2 regions of the Arthrobacter sp. FW305-BF8 genome follow, and region 2 is predicted to be linked to the other one. Evidence: riboswitches for the same ligand, from Rfam matches in the RefSeq annotation. Region 2 holds a riboswitch; the other holds the start of a gene.
What was found. A riboswitch is a leader RNA that binds a small molecule or an ion and turns the genes downstream of it on or off. The one in region 2 is predicted to bind glycine.
Positions count from the first base shown of each region.

Region 1: it holds a riboswitch for glycine, as region 2 does, so the genes downstream of both, gcvP (aminomethyl-transferring glycine dehydrogenase) here and gcvP (aminomethyl-transferring glycine dehydrogenase) in region 2, are expected to answer to the same signal.

Region 1 covers NZ_CP084561.1:300,714-305,129, reverse strand. Annotated here, with positions in the region: gene purU (formyltetrahydrofolate deformylase) at 1-71, opposite strand, end outside; gene cycA (D-serine/D-alanine/glycine transporter) at 71-1,570, opposite strand; glycine riboswitch at 1,716-1,813, opposite strand; glycine riboswitch at 2,018-2,118, shown strand; gene gcvP (aminomethyl-transferring glycine dehydrogenase) at 2,267-4,416, shown strand, end outside.
Region 2 covers NZ_CP084561.1:1,107,725-1,112,140, reverse strand. Annotated here, with positions in the region: gene gcvP (aminomethyl-transferring glycine dehydrogenase) at 1-2,102, opposite strand, end outside; glycine riboswitch at 2,285-2,383, opposite strand; gene LFT45_RS04965 (TetR/AcrR family transcriptional regulator) at 2,509-3,048, opposite strand; gene LFT45_RS04960 (MFS transporter) at 3,122-4,416, shown strand, end outside.

The DNA of each region.
Region 1 (4,416 bases), 810 kb from region 2:
CCGCCGGCAGCGGGATCCTGGGGCCCGCGGGCCCGGCCCGCCGCCGTCGGCCTTTCCTCTGTCCTGATCATCACTTGACGCTTTCCTTCTCCTCGAGACGCCGGCTCGCATGCTCGCGGGCGGCGGTCTCCTCAGCCTGGAGTTCATCCTGGAAGGCTGCGTAGCGGGCCAGGTGCGCGGGCCGGCGGCGCAGAACCAGCCAGGCCGCACCGAGCAGGACGAACCAGACAGGGGTGACCAGCAGTGCGGTCAGGGTGTCGGGCTGGGTGGTCAGAGTCCACAGCACGAAGGCGAAGAACGCGAAGACCACCCACACCATGGGGATGCCTCCCGGCATCTTGAACTTTGAGGCCGTGTGCAGGTGCGGGCGGCGGCGCCGGAAGGCGATGTAGCTGGCGAGGATGATCGACCAGACGAAAACGAAGCAGACGGCCGAAACGGTGGTGACCATGTCGAACGCCTTGCCGACGTCCTGGCCGGCGTACATGAGCACTACGCCGGAGAGCAGAAGCACGCAGGACAGGAACAGGGCGTTGTTGGGTACCTTGCGGCGGGACAGGCTGCCGAACGCGGCGGGCGCGTCGCCTTCCTGGGCCAAGCCGTAGACCATGCGGGAGGTGGAGTAGATTCCGGAGTTGGCCGAGGACATCGCCGAGGTCAGCACCACGAGGTTGACCACCGTGGCGGCGGCCCCGAGTCCGGCCAGCGAGAACATCGCAATGAACGGGCTGTGGCCGGCGGCGAACTGGGTCCAGGGCGTGACGGACATCAGGATGATGAGGGCACCCACGTAGAAGAGCAGTACACGGATCGGGATGGAGTTGATGGCCTTGGGAAGGTTCTTCTCCGGGTTCTTGGCCTCTGCGGCCGTGGTGCCCACCAGTTCGATGCCCACAAAAGCGAACACAGCGATCTGGAAGCCGGCCACAAAACCCATGAATTCATTGGGGAAGAAGCCCCCATGGCTCCACAGGTTGGTGAAGCTTGCCTGTCCGGCGTCGCTCTGGAAACCACTGAAGATCATGAACATGCCCACGATGATCAGGGCGGCGATGGCGATGATTTTGATGAGGGCGAACCAGAATTCGGTTTCACCGAATGCCTTGACTGTGGTGAGATTCAGCAGCAACAGGATGGCCACGGTGGCCAGGCCCGGGATCCAGAGGGGCAATCCCGGCCAGAGCTCGCGGGAGTACCCGGCAATGGCGATGACGTCCGCAATTCCTGTGATCACCCAGCAGAACCAGTAGGTCCATCCGGTGAAGAACCCCGCCCACGGCCCCAGCAGGTCGGCGGCGAAATCGCTGAAGGACTTGTAGTTCAGGTTGCTCAGCAGCAGCTCGCCCATGGCCCGCATGACGAAAAAGAGCATGAAACCGATGATCATGTACACGAAGATCACGGACGGGCCGGCCGCGGAAATGGTTTTGCCGGAGCCCATAAACAGGCCCGTGCCAATGGCACCGCCGATGGCGATCAGCTGGATGTGCCGGTTGCTCAGCTGCCGCTCCAGGCGGGGAGCCTCACCGGCTGAGGAACCGGCTGGGGAGGCAGGGGGATGAATCGTCATAAGGAACTCCATCGTTCAAGTGGCAAATAGCCACACTGATTCGGTTCCTCCCCACTCTGTCTTGGACCTGAGAGATTCCGCGGACATGGTCTTCCGCTTGCACCGTCGGTGAGACAGGACGTGCCTGCCTGCTTTCCAGAGTTGCCTCGCCGCGGCGGTACGTGGGCCTGAGAGTTTCCTGGGGAGGGTTTGCTCCTACGGCGCCTGCTGAACGTACCGGCAGGGCTCTCCCGCCGCAGATCGTAAGCATTTTCAGTTATTTGAAAAAATGTATGTGTGCCGGCGGCGGCCGTCTTGCCGGCCCGGGCCGGTCAGTGCAGCCCCGCTGGCCACCGGATCAGTGTGGTCTCCGTCACGAAGAAATGTCAAACGGGGACCTCCGATTTGGTCTGGGCGGAATTGTCCCGTAACCTGTGAGCCGAATCACCCCACATCTTCATAGCCTTTCGAACCGTGGCGGGAGAGTCCTCCCAGTCATTCACCGGGCAGGCGCCGTAGGAGCAAATCCTCCCCAGGAATCTCTCAGGCCCCCGTACCGCCGCGGCTAGGCAACTCTGGAAAGCAGTTCGGGTAACCGGGCTCACCGACGGTGCAAGCGGAGAATCATGTCCGCGGAATCTCTCAGGTCCAATACAGAGCGGGGAGGAACCCAATCCATGCCGTGCCACCCGTGGCCGGCCAGACCTGGAGTTCCTCATGACGATTCAATCTCTTCCATCAACCTTCGCTGACCGGCATATCGGCGCCCGGCGCAAGGCCGATATCGACACCATGCTCAAGACTGTCGGCTATGACACTGTCGACGGCCTTGTGGATACCGCCGTTCCGGCGTCCATCCGCCAGGAGAACCCCCTGCTGCTCACCGCCGCCCTGAGCGAAGTTGAGGTCCTGGCGGAGCTTCGCCGCCTGGCCGCCAAGAACAAGACCGCCGTGCAGATGATCGGCCAGGGTTACTACGACACCGTCACCCCGCCGGTGATCCGCCGCAACATCCTTGAAGCCCCGGCCTGGTACACCGCGTACACCCCGTACCAGCCGGAGATCTCGCAGGGCCGGCTGGAGGCGCTGCTGAACTTCCAGACCATGGTCCAGGACCTGACCGCGCTGCCGGTCGCCAACGCGTCGCTGCTGGATGAAGCGACGGCGGTGGCCGAGGCTGTGCTGCTCATGCGCCGGGCCAACAAGAACAAGCAGGCCAAGGACGGCAAGACGGTCCTGGACTCCGACTGCCTCCCCCAGACCATCGCGATCGTGCTGGGCCGCGCCGAAGCCCTCGGCTTCGAAGTGGAGGTCGCCGACCTGTCCAAGGGACTTCCCGACGGCGACATCAACGGCGTCGTCCTCCAGCAGCCCGGCGTTTCGGGCCGCGTCTTCGACCACACCGGGGTCATCGCCGCCGCCAAGGAACGCGGCGCCTTGGTCACGGTGGCCGCCGACCTGCTGGCTCTGACCCTGATCACGCCTCCGGGCGAGCAGGGCGCCGACATCGCCGTCGGAACCGCCCAGCGCCTCGGGGTTCCGCTGTTCTTCGGCGGCCCGCATGCCGCCTACATGGCGGTGCGGGCCGGCATGGAGCGCACGCTCCCGGGCCGCATCGTCGGCGTCTCCAAGGACAACGCTGGCGCGCCCGCCTACCGGCTGGCCCTCCAGACCCGCGAGCAGCACATCCGCCGGGAGAAGGCGACGTCCAATATCTGCACCGCCCAGGCGCTGCTGGCCATCGTGTCTTCCTTCTACGCCGTTTACCATGGCCCCGACGGCCTGAAGGCAATCGCCGAGACCGTCCACAACAACGCCCGCGTCCTCGCCACCGCGCTCAAGACGGCGGGCCGTGAACTGGTCAGCGACTCCTTCTTCGACACCCTCACTGTGCGGGTGCCCGGCAAAGCCCACAAGGTCATCACCGCCGCGGAGGCCCGGGGGATCAACCTGCGCCTCATCGATGCGGACACCGTTGGCGTCTCCATTGATGAGACGACGACGGCGGAGGTGCTGTCCGCCGTGGCCGTCGCCTTCGGCGCCGGTCCCGTAGGGGACGCAGCGGGATTTGAACTCCCCGAAGCCGTACTGCGCACCTCCGGTTACCTGGAGCACCCGGTGTTCAACACGCACCGCTCCGAAACCCAGCTGCTGCGCTACATCCGCAAGCTCTCCGACCGCGACCTGGCGCTGGACCGCACCATGATCCCGCTGGGCTCCTGCACCATGAAGCTGAATGCCACGGCAGAGATGGAAGCCATTTCCTGGCCGGAGTTCGCATCGATCCACCCGTTCGCCCCGGATTCCCAGACCGAGGGCTGGCGCGAACTGATCGATGGTCTGGAAGCGGACCTCGCCGAGATCACCGGGTACGACCAGGTGTCCATCCAGCCGAACGCCGGCTCGCAGGGCGAGCTCGCCGGGCTGCTGGCGATCCGCGGCTACCACCTGTCCCGCGGTGATGACCAGCGCAACATCTGCCTGATCCCGGCTTCGGCGCACGGCACCAACGCGGCCTCCGCGGTGCTGGCCGGCATGAAGGTGGTCGTCGTGGCCACCGCCGCCGACGGCACCATCGACCACACCGACCTGTACGCCAAGATCGAGGCGCACAAGGACGCCCTGTCCTGCATCATGATCACCTACCCGTCCACGCACGGGGTCTACGACGCCGACGTCCGCGAGGTCTGCGACGCCATCCACGCGGCCGGCGGCCAGGTCTACATCGACGGCGCCAACCTCAACGCCCTGGTCGGGCTCGCGCAGCCGGGCAAGTTCGGCGGCGACGTCTCGCACCTGAACCTGCACAAGACCTTCTGCATCCCGCACGGCGGTGGCGGTCCCGGCGTCGGCCCCGTTGCGGCCAA
Region 2 (4,416 bases):
TGCAGGTTCAGGTGCGAGACGTCGCCGCCGAACTTCCCCGGCTGCGCGAGCCCGACGAGCGCGTTGAGGTTGGCACCGTCGATGTAGACCTGGCCGCCTGCCGCGTGGATGGCGTCGCAGACCTCGCGGACGTCGGCGTCGTAGACCCCGTGCGTGGACGGGTAGGTGATCATGATGCAGGACAGGGCGTCCTTGTGTGCCTCGATCTTGGCGTACAGATCGGCGTGGTCGATGGTGCCGTCGGCGGCGGTGGCCACCACCACGACCTTCATGCCGGCCAGCACCGCGGAGGCCGCGTTGGTGCCGTGGGCCGAGGCCGGGATCAGGCAGATGTTGCGCTGGTCATCACCGCGGGACAGGTGGTAGCCGCGGATGGCCAGCAGCCCGGCGAGCTCGCCCTGCGAGCCGGCGTTCGGCTGGATGGACACCTGGTCATAGCCGGTGATCTCGGCGAGGTCGGCTTCCAGACCATCGATCAGTTCGCGCCAGCCCTCGGTCTGGGAATCCGGTGCGAACGGGTGGATCGAGGCGAACTCCGGCCAGGAAATGGCTTCCATCTCGGCCGTGGCATTCAGCTTCATGGTGCAGGAGCCCAGCGGGATCATGGTGCGGTCCAGCGCCAGGTCGCGGTCGGAGAGCTTGCGGATGTAGCGCAGCAGCTGGGTCTCGGAGCGGTGCGTGTTGAACACCGGGTGCTGCAGGTACGCGGAGGAACGCTCGACCGCGGCATCCAGGGCGAAACTGCCCGTGGACCCCACTGACGTGGCACCAAAGACAGCAAGAACGTCAGCAACGATGGCCGGCGTCGTGGTTTCATCGGTGGAGATGCCGACGCTGTCGGCGTCGATGCTGCGGAGGTTGATGCCCTTCTCTTCGGCGGCGGCGATGATGCCGGCGGCCTTGCCCGGGACGGAAACCGTCACGGTGTCGAAGAAGCTGGGGTGCAGGACGTCCAGCCCGGCGGCCTTAAGCGAGGCGGCCAGGGTCTTGGCATGGCCGTGTGCGGTTTCGGCGATCGCCTTCAGGCCTTCCGGTCCGTGGTAGACGGCGTAGAAGGAGGACACGATGGCCAGCAGCGCCTGCGCAGTGCAGATGTTGGAGGTGGCCTTCTCGCGGCGGATGTGCTGCTCGCGGGTCTGCAGCGCGAGGCGGTAGGCAGGAGTGCCGGCGTTGTCCTTGGAGACGCCCACGAGGCGGCCGGGAAGGGAGCGTTCAAGGCCCTTCTGCACGGCCATGTACGCGGCGTGCGGTCCGCCGTAGAACAGCGGGACGCCCAGGCGCTGGGCGGAGCCGACGGCGATGTCCGCACCCTGCTCGCCAGGAGGTGTGATGAGCGTCAGAGCCAGCAGGTCGGCGGCCACCGTGACCAGGGCGCCGCGTTCCTTGGCGGCGGCGATGACCCCGGTGTGGTCGAAGACGCGGCCGGAGACGCCGGGCTGCTGGAGGACGACGCCGTTGATGTCGCCGTCGGGAAGTCCCTTGGACAGGTCGGCGACCTCGACCTCGAAGCCAAGCGCCTCGGCGCGGCCCTTGACGATCGCGATGGTCTGCGGCAGGGAGTCGGCATCCAGGACGGTCTTGCCGTCCTTGGCGTCCTTGTTTTTGTTGGCCCGGCGCATCAGCAGTACGGCCTCGGCCACCGCCGTTGCTTCATCCAGCAGCGACGCGTTGGCGATCGGCAGGCCTACCAGGTCCTGGACCATGGTCTGGAAGTTCAGCAGGGCCTCGAGGCGGCCCTGGGAAATCTCCGGCTGGTACGGCGTGTACGCGGTGTACCAGGCGGGCGCTTCGAGGATGTTGCGGCGGATCACCGGCGGCGTGACGGTGTCGTAGTAGCCCTGGCCGATCATCTGGACGGCGGTCTTGTTCTTGGCCGCGAGCTTCCGGAGTTCGGCGAGGGTTTCGACTTCGCTCAGCGCGGCGGAGAGCTCGAGCGGGGAGTCCTGCCGGATGTCTTTCGGCACTGCCGTGTCAACCAGTGCATCGACTGTCTCGTAGCCGACGGCCTTGAGCATGGCTTCGACGTCGGCCTGCCGGCGGGCACCGATATGCCGGTCGACGAAGGAGGCGGAGGCTGAATCTACGGTCAAAAGGAACTCCATAACTAAGGGCGCAGGGTACGCCACAGTGATTCGGGTTCCTCCCCGCTCTGTATTGGACCTGAGAGTTTCCGCGACGCTTGTCTATGGCGTCGCTTGCACCGTCGGTGAGCACAGCATGCCCTGAACCGTCCGCGCGGTGGCGGAACATTCAATGCGGGCAGCCTGCTGCTTTCCAGAGTTGCCTTGCCGCGGCGGTACATGGGCCTGAGAGATTCCTGGGGAGGTTTTGCTCCTACGGCGCCTGCTTGTACCTACTTGCAGGACTCTCCCGCCGCAGATCAAAGGCATATTCAGTTGAGCGGTGACAGCTGTCACAGAGGCCATTCTCCTACGCCGGGATCGCGTCTGCAAACTGTGGCGGCGTGGGCTGGCCCACCCCCGGCGCGCAACTACCCGCGCAGCCGGCTTACCCCCGCAGCCGGTCGAGGGCCGCAAGAAGGCTTTCGACGTCGGCCGCGGTCTCCGACGGCGTCGCGGCCGGGCCGATGGACAGCATGGCGTTGAAGTACAGCCCGTCCCCCATATAGAGGACGGCCTTCGCGAGGCCAGGTCCGACGTCGCGGGCAATCTCGTCGAGCCACCGCTGCTGGATATGGGCGAACCGGCGCCGGGTCTCCTCGTGCGCCACCTCGGCGAGCCTGGTGGCGGCCACGATCGCACGGTCGAGCGGGGTGTCCGCCCAGACGGACGATTTGATGAAGTAGGCGGCAGCACCCTCTGGAGCCGCCGCCATGGCCTGGGCATCCGCCTCCGCGAACTCGTCCAGCCTGTCCAGCAGGACACTGATCAGCGCTTCCTTGTTCGGAAAGTGATACAGCAGCCCGCCCTTGGACACGCCAGCGCGGGCGGCCACGGCGTCAAGTGTGGCGGCACGCTCCCCCACCTCGATCAGCAGGGATTCAAACGCATCGAGCACTGCGCCGCGGGCGACCGGTTTTCTGGGCATGGCTTCCATCATGCCCCTTCGCAGCGGGAGATCTGTAACTATACCGTCCAGACGGTATAGTTAACTTATGACCATGAACCCAGCCCTTCCCCGGGAGCGCACACCTGCCGCCCAGGCGTCCGGCGGTGGCGGCGCGCGCGACTGGCTTGCCCTTGCCCTGCTGATGTTCCCTGTCCTCCTGGTGGCCGTGGACAACACCGCGCTGACGTTCGCCCTTCCCGCGGTCGCCCGCACCCTGGACCCCTCGGGCGTGCAGCTGTTGTGGATAGTGGACGCCTACGCCCTTGTCCTGGCCGGACTTCTCGTCGCCATGGGTAGCCTTGGCGACAGGATCGGGCGCCGCCGGCTGCTGCTGGTCGGCATTTCGGGATTTGCGGCGGTCTCAGCGGCATCAGCCTTCGCCCCGAGCGCCGAATGGCTCATTGCAGGCCGCGCGGCCATGGGATTCTTCGGTGCCATGCTCATGCCCTCCACGCTGTCCCTGATCCGCAACATCTTCCGGGAGCCCGGCAGGCGGAGGCTGGCGGTGGCCATCTGGGCTGCCGGGTTCTCCGGCGGCGCCGCGCTGGGGCCGATCTTCGGCGGCTGGCTGGTGGAGCACTTCTGGTGGGGCGCCGTCCTGCTCGTGGCCGTACCGATCATGCTGCCGCCGCTGGTCTTCGGCCGCTTCCTCATACCTGAGTCCAAGGACCCCAGCCCGGGACGGGTGGACGGGCCAAGCATTGCACTGTCCATGCTGACCATGGTGCCGGTGGTCTATGGCATCAAGGAACTGGCCACCCACGGCCCCGGCGTGCAGTCCCTCGGAGTTCTGGCGTTTGGCCTGGGCATGGGTTTCGTGTTCGTCCGCCGGCAGCGGGCCCTCGCATCCCCGCTGCTGGACTTATCGCTGTTCAGGAACCGGGTGTTCAGCACTGCAATCACGGCCAACGTCCTGGCGCTGTTCTCCTACAACGGGTTCATCCTGTTTTTGGCCCAGCACCTGCAGCTGCTTGAAGGCATGTCGCCCTCGCAATCCGGCGCGGCGATGCTGCCTGCCCTTACGGCCATGGTGGTGGCGGGACTGCTGGTGGTTCCGCTGGTCCGGAAGGTCCGCCCCGGCTTCGTGGTGGCCGCGGGACTGGCGCTGAGCGCCACCGGTTACGCCCTCGTGGCGTTCGGGAATCACGACGCCGGTCCCACAGCACTGCTGGCCGCCCTCCTTATTCTGGCGCTGGGTGTGGGATCTGCCGAGACCATCTCGAACGACCTGATTCTCGGAGCGGTGCCCGCGGACAAGTCCGGAGCGGCCGCAGCGATCTCGGAGACCGGATACGAAGTGGGCTCACTCCTGGGCACAGCCATCCTGGGATCGATCCTGACCGCGTC